Regions from separate parts of the Methylophaga sp. UBA3613 genome, predicted to be linked through region 2. Evidence: riboswitches for the same ligand, from Rfam matches in the RefSeq annotation. Region 2 holds a riboswitch; the other holds the start of a gene.

Region 1 (8,120 bases), on a different contig from region 2:
GCTGTTCCAAGCGGTTTTGCGACTACGGCAGATGCTTACAGAGAGTTTTTAAAGCATGACGGACTACAAGACCAGATAAACGAATTATTACGTGAACTGAATGTTGACGATGTCGTTGCACTTCAGAAAGCGGGTAAAACCATCCGTGAATGGATCATGACCATTCCTTATCCGGAAAAAATGGAAGCCGCAATTGATGAAGCTTATGAAAAGCTAGTAGAAGAATACGGTACTTCTACCAGCTGGGCGGTACGTTCATCTGCCACCGCAGAAGACTTACCCGATGCATCGTTTGCCGGACAACAGGAAACCTTTCTGAATGTTTCCGGTTTAGACCATATCAAGTTTGCTATCAGAGAAGTCTTTGCATCACTGTTTAACGATCGAGCGATTGCCTATCGCGATCACCAAGGATTTGAACACAGCGAAGTGGCTTTGTCTGCCGGTATCCAGAAGATGGTGCGCTCTGACATTGCTTCTGCCGGTGTGGCTTTTACCCTGGATACTGAAAGCGGTTTTCGTGATGTGGTCTTTATCACTGGCAGTTACGGTCTTGGCGAGATGGTGGTACAAGGCGCGGTTAATCCAGATGAGTTTTACGTGCATAAAACCACATTAACTGCTGATCGTCCTGCGGTATTACGCAGAACTCTGGGCCAGAAAGCGCTTAAAATGGTTTACTCAGGTGATGCAAAATCACCGGTTAAAACCGTTGATGTCGATCCCGAAGAACGATTGCATTTTTGTCTGAATGATGAAGAAATTGAATCATTGGCCCGCATGGCGATGATTATTGAAAAGCATTACCAAAGACCAATGGATATCGAATGGGCAAAAGATGGTAACGATGGCCAGATTTACATTGTTCAGGCTCGCCCGGAAACGGTTGAAAGCCGCAGTGTAAATGTTACTGAGCAATTCATTTTAAAAGATAAAGGTGAATTGTTGGCCCGTGGTCGCGCCATTGGTAGGAAAATTGGCAGTGGTCGGGTTCGGATTCTGAGCAGCCTCGATCAGATGGATCAATTTGAAGCGGGCGATGTATTACTAACAGATATGACGGATCCTGATTGGGAACCGATCATGAAAAAAGCGGCGGCGATTATTACTAATCGTGGTGGTCGCACCTGTCATGCCGCTATCATTGCACGTGAATTAGGTATCCCGGCTGTAGTAGGCTGTGGCGATGCTACTGAAAAAGTTGCTGAAGGCATTTCAGCCACAGTTTCCTGTGCCGAAGGCGATGAAGGTTATATTTATCAGGGACTGCTTGAGTTTGAACATCGGGTTCAGTCTTTGGACCAAATGCCTGAGTTACCCGTCAAAATTATGATGAATGTGGGGAATCCTGACCGTGCATTCAGCTTTTCACAACTCCCTAATGACGGTGTTGGTCTGGCTCGGCTGGAATTCATTATAAATAATATGATCGGTATTCATCCGAAAGCATTGATGGCCGCCGATAAAATGGATGCGGAAGTACAACAGGTTATCCGCGAAAAAACTACTGCTTATGGCGACCCGGTTGAGTTTTATATCAGCCGTATTACGGAAGGTGTTTCGACTATTGCTGCGGCATTTTATCCATCCAAAGTGATTGTGCGTATGTCCGATTTTAAATCGAATGAATATGGCAACCTCGTTGGTGGCGCTGAATTTGAACCACACGAAGAAAATCCCATGATTGGTTTCCGTGGTGCAGCACGCTACAGCTCTCCGGAATTCGAGGCCTGCTTTGAATTGGAATGTGAAGCGATCAAGCGTGTCCGTGATGTCATGGGTTTAACCAATGTTGAAGTCATGATTCCTTTTGTACGGACGTTGAGTGAAGCTGAAGCCGTCATCAAAATTTTGAAAAAGAATGGTCTGGAACGCGGTAAAAATGGCCTGCGGTTGATCATGATGTGTGAATTACCTTCCAATGCAGTACTGGCAGATCAATTTCTGGAATTCTTTGATGGCTTTTCAATCGGGTCTAACGATATGACTCAGCTGACATTGGGGCTCGACCGGGATTCTGCACAAATTGCCGCAGCATTTGATGAACGTGATCCAGCGGTATTGGCGATGCTGGAGATGGCGATTAATGCCTGTCACAAAGCAGATAAATACGTCGGTATCTGTGGACAAGGACCTTCGGATCATCCTGATTTAGCAGCATGGCTGCTTGAACGTGGAATCAGCAGTATTTCACTAAATCCGGATACGGTGGTCAGTACCTGGCAGGCGTTAGCTAAACAGTAAAATCGATTAAATTTGCACCAAACAAAATGAGCCCTCCGGGGCTCATTCTATTTCTGTTGATAATTTATTTGGTAGTATCTTTAATTCAATCAAGTACTAGATTCACCGTCGCCTGGTTATGAACCACGCCGTTGATAAGTATTTCAATAGTGTGTTGGCCACCATAGTATTGCCGGGTAGTCAGTTTTAAAAATCCGTGTGACTTCTTTAGATAGATACTTTCCTTGGCCGGTAAAGCGATGTTTTTCCATTTATAAACTTTCGCGGTGGTCTTGCCGTTGTTTTTGACATACCAGACACGATAATCCACCACCAATTGTTGAGCCTGACTGGTTTTAGAATGGATAGACAACAACATTTCCAATTTTTGACCCAATGTCACATCTTGCTCAGTTAAATCAAAGTCTATCTCAACGGCTGGGTGGTCACTATAACCCAGTAATGGGAATACAGCTGGCTCACCTGCCTTAATCAGACTGCGAAGCCCGTGACGGATAATCCAGCGACGTTGAGGTGTGGAATTTTTCAACCAATCACGACAGATATCGATTACTCGCTGTGGATGGTCTTTACTAATGTCATTTAAATTATTGGCAACAGATTTTTGGACATATTTACTTTTGTCATCTCTGAGCTGACTCAGTATTTCAAATACCGGCTGCGGGTCTTGTTTTAATGCCTTTAAATGCCCTCCCCAAGGTAATCTTGGCCGCATCCCTTCTGATGCCAGTCGCCGGACATGCTCATTCTCATCATCACACCATCGCAATAATTCTTTGAAGGTCAGCTCAAAATGTTGTTCTATGTAGGGTCTGATAGCAAATTCTGCAGTAAACAATGGTGTGAGATGCTTTAACACATCCAGTGCGATTGTCGGCTGCTGCAGCCCTTGCTTTCCAGCATAGTCAATTAATGGCCATGCCATAAAACTATGCCAACCTTTACTGGGCTCCTGATTGGGCCAGTGCGCGGCAACCTGCTTCAACCATTTGGCATTCACAGAGAAATCCTCAACCAGTAATACTGCCAAAACGTTACTAAGATGGTTGACGCGGGTTTTAAGTGGCATGGATTCCAACTGTGACATTGCCATAACCCTGAACTTATCGTCAGGAAAATCCGGTTGATAGCCTTTGATTAATCCTGCTAACACATCGATAGAATTGGCATTTATATGATCTTTTAATAAAGCTGGGGGCGATTCAGCTAACGGATCAGACTTTGCCATTTCAACTCACTCTTTTTTTCAGACATAAAAAAACCGTGGCTCGAAAGCCACGGTTTTTATTTTACGGTATTACGAGAGAGTTAAGCTTGTTGGTTTGCTTTTGTTCTTCTGCGAACAGCCATAAAGCCCATTAAACCTGAACCGAACAACCATACCGCTGCTGGTAAAGGAACCTCACTAATAGGCGGACAGTAGACGCCAGAAACTTCCAGTTTTGACCAAAAAACGTCTTCTGAATTATCGGTGAAAAGCGCTTTCAGTGATAAACCATCAATAATTTCATCAAAAAGACTAGAGCTTAATGAAAAAACATCGTAACCGCCATCTAGCCAGCCAATATGCTCAAGTCCAGTGCCATACCAATTATCTGTATAAGCGAAAATTTTATCCCACCCGAAAATAAAAAAGTTATCAGCATTAGATTTTACAGTTAAAGTTGCTGATTCAATTGTCAAATCAGCTACATCGATACTATCGAAACCCCAGTAAGCGTATTTTCCACTGTTATTAATATCGCCAGTCGTCAAGGTAGTTGAGAAAGGCTGGCTATTATCACAGAGATCACCATTATCACAGTAATGTGGTTTAGGATGATAAAAAGTGGCTGATGCAGTTGTAGAAAAACCTAACATCAAAAGTGTCGCGGCAAAGATTGGTGTTAATAATTTCATTTACATTTCCTTCCTGAAAATGCAACCCGGCTATCTTATTAAGGAAGACCCGTGGCTTTCCGTCTCTTGGCTCACACCAAGGTTGGCACTCAAATATTTAGTATTGCTCCGGTTCATTCCTGGAGCAATGGTGCCTATATTAAAGGAAAAATTTCCTAAAACTATTGTACCTTGGTACTAAATAGGGAACTTTTTTAACTTCAATTTCCGAGTACTTTGTGAACCATTTAAAACTACTAGAAATATTTTCCCATCATTTTTGAAATAATGCGATCGATTCAACATGACTGGTATGAGGAAACATATCCATGATGCCGGTTTGTACAAGCGTATATCCATATTGATTCACCAGTTCACCGGCATCACGGGCCAGAGTAGCGGGGTTACAGGAAACGTAAACAATGGTTTTGGCGCCCAGATCAGCAATCTGACCCAGCACTTCAAACGCGCCGCTTCTGGGAGGATCCAGTAATACTTTTGTGAAACCTTCCTGTGCCCAAGGATAATCTTTCAATTGTGTTATCGTTAAATCAGCCATTTCAAATACAGCGTTGTCCAGACCATTCATCCCGGCATTTCTCTGTGCATGTGCCACTAGAGATTTATCCCCTTCTACCCCAATCACACTTCGGACACGTTTTGCCAAAGGCAGGGTAAAGTTACCCAAACCACAAAACAGATCCAGTACCCGATCGGTTTCCTGCAAATCAAGCATCTCAATCGCCTTGGCAATCATTTTATGGTTGATAGCGGCGTTGACCTGAGTAAAGTCGCCCGGGGCAAATTCCAGTCTGAGACCTTCTTCAGGTGCATAATGCAATTGTGGTGCTTCAGGCCATAATGGACTGACGGTATCCGGCCCGCCTGGTTGTTGATAGATCCACAAATCCTTTTGCTGACCATAGTTAATCAATTTTTGCTTATCTGTTTCACACAATGGATCCATGTTCCGGAAAACCAGAGCTGTATTGGCATCATCCATCGCCACTTCTATTTGTGCGATTCGGTTATAGGCTTCAAGGCTGGCAATCATTTCCCCTAGCTCTTCCAGGCGTAATCCAACGCGTGGATCCAATACTTCACATTGCGTTAACTCAGCCAGATAAGGTGACCCTTTTTCTCTAAAGCCGACCAGCACTTTTTCTTTTTTGGTCACATAACGGACACCTAAACGAGCTTTACGTCGATAGCCCCACAGAGGGCCAGTTAACGGTGCTAACCAATTCTCTGGTGTCAGTTGTCCAAAGTGCGAAAGCTGTTCCTTTAAGGTGTCTTGTTTCAGGCTTAACTGAGCTTCTGGTGACATATGCATCAAACTGCACCCACCACACACACCAAAATGTTGGCATTTTGCTTCAACGCGATCCTTGGAGGCAGACTCAATCGAGATTACTTTGGCCTCATCATATTTTTTATGCAGCCGGGTATATTTAAACGACACATTTTCACCCGCCAACGCACCGTCGACAAAGACGGTTTTACCCTCAATTCGGGCAATGCCACGACCATCATGAGAAAGACTCTCTATAGTTGCCTGAACAGCTTCTGTAGGGAGCCGTTTTCTGTGATTACGTCGTGCCATTTGTTAAACCTTTAAACGAAAATTACATAAAAAAAGTCCGGTCATGCTTTTGCATAACCGGACTTAAACTTGATTGAAAAATTATTTTTGCTTCCAGCTGCCGCCTTGCTGATACCACCAACCTTTGGCTGCATTGCTTATCCAGCGTCTGGCAAAGGTTTCCTGGATATCAGATTCCCATTCAGGATGCCCGTTAGCACGGGCTATTTCAGCGTATAAGGCGTTACGATCCTGATTCTCTTCAGCGATCAGAGTATTTACTGTATTACGATCTTTTAATGGCACTGCAGAGGCATCACGCAAGGTAATCAGACCATTACTGGTTAATCCCACCGCACCGGTTTGATAAAAAGGATGCAGTTTCTCATGGCGCTGTTTCATTTTTGCCTGCAAAGCATTAATTGCCGGCGAATTAATATTCAAATTGGCTTCTGCCTGCGCCGGTGAGACCAACCAGTTCAATACCTGCATTGCAAGCGGCATATTCTGTTTTAAAGCACTAGTACTGTCTTCCGATTCAGTCGGTTGTGGCTGCGTCGGGTTTTCGCGTCCCCATACATCTTCAATAATTCGATCTGCAGCTTTTTCAGCAGCCGCTGCCGGAAAATAGATATTGATTGTCACACAGGAAATCAGCATTAACCCTGCGGTAGTGCCCGTTAACCATTTTAATAAACCCATTCGATTTTCCTTTATTGAATAACTGGCCCGTCGCTTTGACTGACCGCTTTTAATCTGGCGATTAATTCTGGCCAATCCACCTCACGGTTATAGCCAATCACATTAATCCATGGTGGCAGGCCGCCACCTTTAACAATATAGTACCCTTGCTCAGCAGGTTCTATACCATCCATCTGACAGACAGAATTCATCAAACGACAACTTAGACCAATTTTGCTATAGGAAAAATCTTCAAACAGGCCCATAAACCCACGCGATAAAATGGCAGCCGGACCACCACCAATCTGCGAAAGATTATTGACGGCACGCTGACTTATTCGCCGCCGACCTGGATCCTCTTCTGGTGTCTCAAATAATGCATCAAATTGCACCGGTTGCCAGTTTGATAAGCGTAAATTATGGATACGACCATCTAATTTGCCGCTTATATTACCAAAATCGAAAGTATTGGTGAGCGTCTGTAGATCCAGACGGTTAATATCGATATTGGCATACAACTGAGGCAGGCTTCCGAATGGCTGTTGTAAACGGAGATCTCTAATCACCGTCGTGCCATCAAATAATTTCAGTAACAATGCTCCATCGACAGTGATCTCTTCATCAGCATAACTGACTTTGGGGATCATGCCGGACAATTTACCTTGAAGCGTTGGCCAGCCCAGTAAAGGACTTAATTGATCCATTGAAATCGGGCTTAATAATCCCTCAAACTGCCAGCTTCTTCCCTGCTCTTCATCAAGACTTAATTGAAAGTCATTCAGTGATAATGCTCCATCCAGAATAGGTACTGACAAATTGGAAAATTGAATCTGATTCTGACTCGCTTCTGCCTGTAAGGTTGAGCCACCCAATGGCAAGGATAAAATAGAAGCCGAGTTCCAGCGTAAATCAATCGGTATCACTGACTCCTGGTTAGTCCATCCCAGTTTTCCTTCAAGGTTATCAATAGCAAACCGTCCAGCATCATCGACTATAGTGACCGACTGTAAATTCATTTGAAACAGATATTGCTCTGGCTGCCATTGCAAACTGGCTGTTAACTCCCCGCTGGTTTGCAAATGACTCAGGGACGAACCTGGAATAAATGGTTGTAACCAGTCTTTATATAATTGTGCTAAATCAGTGCTACGGAGGTCCATTTGCAGATGTGTTAATTGCGTTGCCTTACCATTTAACTCTGCATTGGCTGAAATGGAAGTGCTTTGTGAAAATTCAACATCATTTATCTGCCATGTTTTGTTGGCATTATTGAATTGTCCTTCACTGCTTAACGTGACAGAGTGTTCAGCCAAATCCAAAAAGATCGGTTCAAAGTAGGTCTGGCCCTCATCGATAGTCAGCGTTTGCTGCCATGACCAGCGATCATTTTCGATTTGCAGTGCCAGTTGTATTTGGGCCGCCAGAGCTTCGCCAGCATAACTTCCGCTGGGATCAGCAAACATTACATCTCTTAGTTTTCCGGAAACGTTTGCCGAGGCTAAGCGTGTTTGATTACCGGTAAGTTCTGCATCAATATCCATTAGGGCATTGATATTCCATTGCGAAAGTAATTCCAGTTGCTTTTCATTAACGTATGGACCGATAAATTTAACCAAACTCTTTAACGCAACATTTTCCCCGGCCACCTGAGCTTGCCATTGACCCTGTTGGTAATCCGCCTGAACATCCATGCTGCCTTGATCCAGCTGGATACCTGTTAAAGTCAGTTGATAAT
Region 2 (8,120 bases):
CCTTATCAGAATCTTTTAGGCTATGACATTCATGGCATGATTCATTCCACCCGGGAAGTGCTGGCGGCTGAACCGTTTGATTTATTTATCGGCGGACATGCTGATACCGGCACGCGCGAGGATGTGGAGCATTATCTTGGTTATCTGGAAGCGCTTTATGCAGCTGTGCGTGAGGGCATGCTGGCGGGGAAAACGCTTGAAACGCTTCAGGCTGAAATTCGCTTACCGGAATATGCGCATTTGCGGATGTATGATGAATGGCTGCCAATGAATATTGCCGGTGTTTATCAAACCCTGGTGGAGCAATCCTACTTTAATTTTCGACCGGATCTGAACGTTGAATTCTAGATCAGGAGTATCTGAGTAAACGTTACGAACTAAGGAACGTAACGAAATCAAAAGAGTAGGATGGCCACCACCCGTTATTTCATTTCTTTCACGGCAAGCCAGAATCAATTTTTACACTGTCTTTGAGATTAACACTCTGCATATTTTTAAGCTGTCATTGCCTTCTTACGTCGTAAACCCAAAAAGCCTAATAATGCCGGGCCAAATAAGAATAATGACGCTGGAACAGGCACTTCACTCACCGATTGACTGATTTCTAAATTGGCAAACGTATCACCAAACACCACATCAAAATTAAAGCCCATAAGGGATGGATAAATGATGCTATCAAAACTACCGACAATGCTGGCAAACGTTAAGAACTGAAATGTTCCTACTTGCACATTATCACCAATAAACTCAAAGGTTAGTAAACCGGCCAGAGAAGCCTCATGTGAAATATTAAAGATATCTGAACTGGTTTCATTAAACTCCACCACCATTGAACCGAATTCACCTTGAGTGTAATTGCCATTAATGGTCATCGTACCAATCGAGTTACCTGCATTTATGCTGGCATAGTTGTCAGAACTGGTGCCATTCACCGTGACATTGCTGTTAATGATGCCTGTACCAGATAAGCTACCGCCGTTGATATTGACACTGGTTTGAGTGATGACGCCGTTATTTATGGTTTGCCCAGCGGTTTGGGTGTAATTACCCACTGAACTGCCATTACCTCTTATGGTTGCTTTTTCATTGTTAATAAACACGCCCGTATTAATAATCTCGTTCATATTCTGAAGAGTACTATTATTGGTCATGACGCCATTATTGGTCACGGTGTCATTAATTGCATTGGAGAATACGTATTTATTCGTAAATGAACCATTATTAATTAACTTACCGGCATTAGTGAAGCGACCCTCATTGTTCATCGTGCCATCATTAATTAAAGTGGAATCGATATAGTTATTGAATCTACCCGCACTGGTATTAGTTAAGGTTCCCGTATTGGTCAGGGTTGCTCCTCTATAACTTGATAAAACACCTCTATTCGTGAGGGTATCTTGATTGGTTAACTGCCCGTAATTAGTCAATGTGCCTGAATTGTTAAACTCAGCCTGATTATCAATGAAGCCATCATTTTTCAAGCTACCACCGTTGTTGTATATATAGCCGGTGTTAGTGATGTGACCGCTTGCTGCATTATTTAAACCACTGACATGAGTAGTCAGACTGCCTGTATTTAACAGCACCCCATCATTTTTTAAATCACTGAATTTACCGTAAAAGGTACCATTATTTATAAAAGTCCCTTCGTTTGCTAAAACAGGATCTTTAACAAATGGCTGACCAATAACGGATAACTCATTATCATTTTGAAATTGTGTGCCCGTCACAATGGTTGTGGTGGCATCATCATTAATCGTTAAAGGTGATGTATTGACTCCAATTAAAACACTATCGGCACTTGCCGCAGTACTTAAAACGATTGATGAAATAAAAAATGTGCTGAGTACAGAACGTTTTAAAGATTGAGTTTGCATGTTCAAAGTCTCTTAAATCTATGCAACTCAGCCACCTTAACAACATCATCAAGGTCTGTAGTTTTCCGTCCTTAGTTCACACCAAGTTTGGCAATAATAAAATGGGCTATAGTCCAACCCAACCGAAATATGATGATATAGAGACGGATGACATGGCACTATCCGATTTTCGCAAAGAGATAAATTAATCATTTATCGAGAACACGGATAATCTTTATTAATTTTTTTGGATTAGAATCAGTCGGTTTTTATAAACCTAAGCCTGAATGATTAAAGGGGAGATTATGTTTACTTTTCGTTGCCTGCTTATATGACATTACAAGTCTGATATTCGATATCGGCCACATAAAGCCGTATCAATCGCAGCTAAAAAGTAATGATTTTAATTAAAGGCTCGATGTAATGTGGTGGAAGGCAACTCGCCAAATAATTGCAGATAATCCTTGGAAAAACGACCTAGATGCCAAAAATGCCAGTCACTGGCTAACTGCGTGACTGTCACACCGATATCAGCTGGTTTTAGAAGTTGTGCACGAACCCGGTTTAAACGTAATCGATACAAGTACGCATTGGGGGTGATTCCCATTGTTTTTTTAAAGTTATATTGCAGATTACGCTGGCTGATATGTAAATCTTTACAAATATCGATAATGGATGGACAAATCTGTCTCTCCAGGTTGGCGTGCATATAGTCTATTGCCTGCCTTACTGATTTTGCCGCCCGACGGCGAGACAGTACATCAGATGATTGTTCATCAAACACTAAAGATGAATCGAGAGAGAGCAAGACATATTCCATTACTGATAAATTAATATCTTTCTGCTGCTCATGCAGATTATCATCCGAACTCAGTGCCGAAAGCTGATATAAATAATCGGTAAAATCCTCTAGGGGTTCCCGGTTAATACCATCAAATACCAAAATACGGTCTGTCGGCATTTCCCAATATTTTGGGTTAATGACTCTTGCTGCTTCAATTAATTTAGACTGTTCGAATCTAAAATAGACCGTTTCAACACCGCTCGCTGCCTGAATATCGACTTCGACATTTGAAGGCAGAAAAAATAATGAATTATCGAAAGCATCGTACTCAGAGACCCGTACCTGATTTGCAATGCGTGCAAAAGAAACCGTACAGAAGTCCCGCTCAATAATGGCACGTTTGTGTATGACCTGATTTTGTTGTTCAAACACAACTCTGACATCATCATTACCCACTTCACGATAATGCCCACGAAAATTCCCTGCGGATAATTGCATTATCTCAATGGGCAACCAGTCTTGTGCCATCTGCTGTTCATAAGCATCGAACAAAGGCTGATCACGATAGACGGTGTGGTGTGTTGACGTCATTTTTAATGCATCAGCAAAGATATGAGAATGACCATGATAGTAAAACCATAAAATAATCAGTGAAAATGACTATACCTTATTCATTAACGTATTGGCATCTAAACAAAAATGAGCTTACTGGCTTGGTATTTGTTATCAAACAAACAAGCCTAATAGTTACCCACGGAGGCTTTTGAATACTATCTATATAAGGTTTTCGTACCTTGTCTCTATAAGCTTCAACTGCAATAAAGTTTTAAAATAAACGTATGACTTGATATTTTGTTTATGAAACATGTATCCGACAACTTGGTATTTTAGGAAAAATCTTATGCAACAAAATCGTGTGGATCCGTTAACCAATGGTGCGACGGCAGTTATTACCCATCAGGTTGCCAAGGATAAACATCCCGAATACGAAGCATGGTTAAATGAAATTGCTCCACATTGTAAAAGCTCGCCGGGGCATCTGGATCTGAACGTGATTCGGCCTATCGCAGGATTGACTGAAACGTATACGATTATTATTCGCTTTGATAACCAATCACATTTACGGGGCTGGATGGAATCGGCCAAACGCAGTGAGCTGATAGCCCAAGTTTCACCATTACTGGTGAAAGGCGATGATTTTTATATTAACAGCGGGCTGGATTTCTGGTTTACCCCGGAGCAGGCAAATACCAAAATTCCTATTCGTTGGAAACAGGCTTTGGTCACCTGGTCAGCTATCTATCCGCTGGTACTGATGTTGCCATTTTTGTTGCCACCCATTCACAGGTTGGGACTGCCTGATAATCATTATCTCGACACATTGATCATTACCGGTATTGCGGTTTTGCTAATGGTTTATGTGGTAATGCCGCGCTACACCAAATTAATTCACGCATGGCTGTTTCGAGGTTGTTAGGTTTAGAAAAAGGATCTTGAGATCAAGAGGCTTCAAATGCTGGCTATTTTACTCGAACCAGATGATTACCCCATCGGTACTATGAAATGACTTTAGAACGGAAGATTGCTGGGCTTTTTAAGCTTGATGATGACAACTGGATGAGGCACGCAAACCCCATTAGTGTTTGGACCCGATACTCTGTGCTTCCTGTTATCGTTCTCGCGTTCTGGAGTAGAGAGTGGATAGGCTGGTGGTGTTTGGTGCCAGGGCTGTCATCGCTTCTCTGGTTATTTTTCAATCCAATTCTTTTCAAAAAACCGAAATCTACCAAAAACTGGGCATCGAAGGCTGTTCTGGGCGAGCGTGTTTTTTTGAACCGGGATATTGTTCCAATACCGGATAGCCATAACACTCCGCTACACGGCATTCTTAATGGAATTTCGTTGATAGGCGTACTGGTATCGGTCTGGGCGACTGTTTATTTCTCAGTATGGGGCGCTGTATTAGGTGTTGCATTGGCTTATCTTGGCAAGAGCTGGTACCTGGACCGAATGGTCTGGCTATACGAAGATATGAAGGATAAAAACGAGCTTTATCGTAGCTGGGAATATTAGGGCTTGAATCAAGTCACGAGGTACACATTCCAGCTCCCTCATGAATCCTATTATGACGATTATCAATAACGCCAAAAACAAAATAAAACGAAATCTTCATTCCAAAAAACCAATAGAGATATCGCTTTTTTTCCTCAGCTCCATCTCACTGAATATTATTAAATCTCACTTTAGTTAATCTAATAAAAAAGCCATCCAACCCAAACTGTCTACCTAGCTGATCACTCCATCCTGTGCCGTTATGAAATGGTCGTTAAGACTTAAGTCATAAATTTTATTTATACCGAACATAAATATTTATGCCTTTTATTTATTGCCTCTCTGGTCTAGATTAAAAAAACCAGAAATGACTGGTCATCAGTGACACGCTTTTCCGCCTATGGAATTGCAAATCGAAAGGATGAATATTTTGGCATTACTAGATCTGGCAACAGCATGTAAACACATTGCTTTTACGGTTGGTCGAGGCGTCATTACTGGCATGTTGGACGCCTCGAACTCAACCAATGTAAAGGGTAAACCCCAACATCAGCCCGATATCATTACCAATGATATCCTGGTCGATGCCTTCTCGTGGACCGGCTACCTAGCCCGGAAATTGTATTCGTAACAAATACAAATTCGTTTCCCAATGTTCACCACCAAGGAGAAGGCTTAAATGTCGATTTCCCATCCGATTATTGCCGTTACCGGTTCGTCAGGAGCCGGTACTTCAACCGTAAAACATGCTTTTGAAGATATTTTTCGCCGGGCAAATATCAAACCCGTCGTTATTGAAGGCGATAGCTTTCACAAATATACCCGTGAAGAAATGCGTGCTGAAGTCATCAATGCTGAAGCAGAAGGCCGCTCGCTGACCCACTTCGGGCCGGAAGCAAACTGTCTGGATAAATTGGAAAAACTATTCCAAACCTACTCTGAAACTGGTCGTGGCGAAAAGCGTCACTACATTCATGATCAGTGTGAAGCCACCAGATATAACCAACCTCCCGGCACTTTTACCAAGTGGAAAGAAATCGATAATGACAGTGATTTACTGTTCTATGAGGGGTTGCATGGCGGTGTGGTGACTGATGAAGTCAATATTGCCCAGTATGCCGATCTGTTGATTGGTGTGGTGCCGGTTATCAATATCGAATGGATTCAGAAAATCAAACGTGACTGTGCCAACCGTGGCTATTCACAAGATGCCGTAGTAGACGTCATCCTCAAACGGATGCCAGATTATATTCACCATATAACACCACAATTTTCCCGCACCCATATCAACTTCCAGCGGGTGCCTCTCATTGATACGTCCAACCCTTTTGTGATGCGTGAAATACCGACCGCGGATGAAAGCCTGTGTGTGATCCGTTTCAAGAACCCGCAAGTGGCGGATTTTCCCTATTACCTGTCGATGCTGAAAGACTCGTTCATGTCACGTCCCAACAATATCGTGGTGCCTGGCGTCAAGATGGGCCTGGCGATGGAAATCATTCTGACACCGTTCGTCGAAAGGATAATGGAGAAACGCAAGCGAGGTTAAAGATGCTGTAACGGTCGATTGAGAGAACGTTTCAGATGGGAATGTTCTGATTATGAAACGATATGAATTTTTATCGACTGGATACTTACACACCAAAAAACCGATAGAAATAACGCAGTTTTTCCTGAGCTTCTTCCAGCGAAATCTGGGTAAATCTCACTTCGGTATGGGCTTGTTGCTGGGCCAGTAAAAAGGCATCAAGTACAAACAAGGTGCCAACTTTGGGATAGCCGCCCATGGTCTGACGATCTTTCAGCAAGATGATTGGCTGACCATCAGGGGGCAGTTGAATGGTGCCGTAGGGGATGCCTTCGGAAATAATGCCCTGCACATTAGGCATTATCGGTTCGCCTTCCAGCCTTATCCCCATGCGATCGCTTTGCGTCGAAATCCGATAGGTCCAGTGATAAAGCTTTTCCAGTTCGGCTTCGTCAAATTGATCAGTTTGTTCGTTAGGAATGACGCTGAGAATTAAAGAGCGCTGGTAATCAGGGATAAATAAGGGTGGTACATGTGTTGTCAGTTTTGGTTTGTGTTGACTGCATGGCAAAAAGTCATCGGCTTTTAACGGATTGCCGTAACCGTCAATGCCGCCGATTTTTTCTCGCATGACCGTCGCGACAGAGCCAAAGCTGGGCTGCAATTCAAAACCATCCTGTATTGCCAGGTAGCTGCGTATTCCTGAAGAGGCATGGGCAAAACTCAGTTTATCTCCCACCATGAGGGTATGCGTCTGCCAGTTATCAATGGGTTGGTTATTGAGAGTGGCGTTCATTTCGGCGCCGGTTATGGCAATAGTGGTATTAGCTAATACTTCAAGTTGTAAACCACCAAAACATATCTCCAACGCAGGACTGTTAGACCGGTTATTAAGTAAGCGGTTTGCCCATAAAAAAGCATGTTCATCGGCAGCACCGCCGGGGGAGAGTCCGATATGTTGATAGGCAAAGCGTCCCAAATCCTGTACCAGCGTTAAAATGCCGGGTTTGAGCACTTTTAAACCTGGCTGCGTCATTCGAGCTGGCCTCCTGCCAACAGAAATTCGGCTTTGCTGACCGAGACAAATTTCACTCTGTCACCGGGACGCACCGGGCATAATTTCGGGCTGTGACGATCAAACATTTTCATCGTCGTACGTCCCAGAATATTCCAGCCACCAGGTGTACTGATCGGATAAACCGCTGTTTGTTGATCGGCAATGGCAACTGAACCAGCTGCAACATGAGGCCGTGGTGTTGTCAGTCTTGGTGTGGCGAGTTGGTCGGATACATTGCCCATATAAGCAAAGCCAGGTGCAAAGCCAATGGCAAAGATTTGATAAATGGTTTCACTATGCCGTTGAATAACGTCATCAATGCTGATTTGATGATACTCGGCAACATGTTGTAAATCAGGCCCCACCTCGGGGTGATACCACACCGGAATCTCAACCAGATTACCCATTTCGGTCGGGCTGATATTCAAGTTGGCGAGATGCTGCTGAATTTTATCCTGAATACTGGGGAAGTCATTCTTGCGGGGATCATAACAAAGCATCAGGGTGGTATAGCTTGGTACAAGTCCACGAATTTCTTCCTGAAATTCTTTTTGCAGGCGTTTGGTGGCGGCACGAATGATGGGGACCAGATCCGTATTTATCTGATCACCAAACCGGATTAACACGGCATCCGGTCCAGCATGTTCAATATGAAACTCGAGTTTCATCAGCAGCGATATAGTTTGTTGAAGGAGTTGCGGATATGTCGAACAGCCTTAACCGATTCAGCGTTATCACCATGTACACATAATGTGTCGGCATCAAGCTTTAATCGCTGACCATTTCGGCTGATGACGCTACCTTCGGTGGCCAGCAATAACGCCTGTTCAAGGATTTGCTGTT

Evidence for each region. Region 2 has a riboswitch for cyclic di-GMP ahead of B3S93_RS04110 (PEP-CTERM sorting domain-containing protein). Riboswitches for the same ligand answer to the same signal wherever they lie in the genome.
Region 1: linked by a shared signal. The riboswitch ahead of B3S93_RS11280 (VPLPA-CTERM sorting domain-containing protein) and the one ahead of B3S93_RS04110 (PEP-CTERM sorting domain-containing protein) in region 2 are both predicted to bind cyclic di-GMP.

The regions. Positions count from the first base shown of each region.
Region 1 covers NZ_DFLS01000008.1:292,474-300,593, reverse strand. Annotated here, with positions in the region: gene ppsA (phosphoenolpyruvate synthase) at 1-2,244, shown strand, start outside; gene B3S93_RS11285 (DNA alkylation repair protein) at 2,330-3,472, opposite strand; gene B3S93_RS11280 (VPLPA-CTERM sorting domain-containing protein) at 3,553-4,143, opposite strand; cyclic di-GMP riboswitch class I at 4,161-4,240, opposite strand; gene rlmD (23S rRNA (uracil(1939)-C(5))-methyltransferase RlmD) at 4,397-5,725, opposite strand; gene B3S93_RS11270 (YdbL family protein) at 5,807-6,406, opposite strand; gene B3S93_RS11265 (hypothetical protein) at 6,418-8,120, opposite strand, start outside.
Region 2 covers NZ_DFLS01000004.1:400,175-408,294, forward strand. Annotated here, with positions in the region: gene B3S93_RS04105 (MBL fold metallo-hydrolase) at 1-348, shown strand, start outside; gene B3S93_RS04110 (PEP-CTERM sorting domain-containing protein) at 495-1,877, opposite strand; cyclic di-GMP riboswitch class I at 1,896-1,979, opposite strand; gene B3S93_RS04115 (helix-turn-helix domain-containing protein) at 2,260-3,231, opposite strand; gene B3S93_RS04120 (antibiotic biosynthesis monooxygenase) at 3,542-4,117, shown strand; gene B3S93_RS15585 (DUF6653 family protein) at 4,204-4,713, shown strand; gene B3S93_RS04130 (hypothetical protein) at 5,123-5,323, shown strand; gene B3S93_RS04135 (phosphoribulokinase) at 5,372-6,241, shown strand; gene B3S93_RS04140 (biotin-dependent carboxyltransferase family protein) at 6,327-7,256, opposite strand; gene pxpB (5-oxoprolinase subunit PxpB) at 7,253-7,945, opposite strand; gene B3S93_RS04150 (5-oxoprolinase subunit PxpA) at 7,945-8,120, opposite strand, start outside.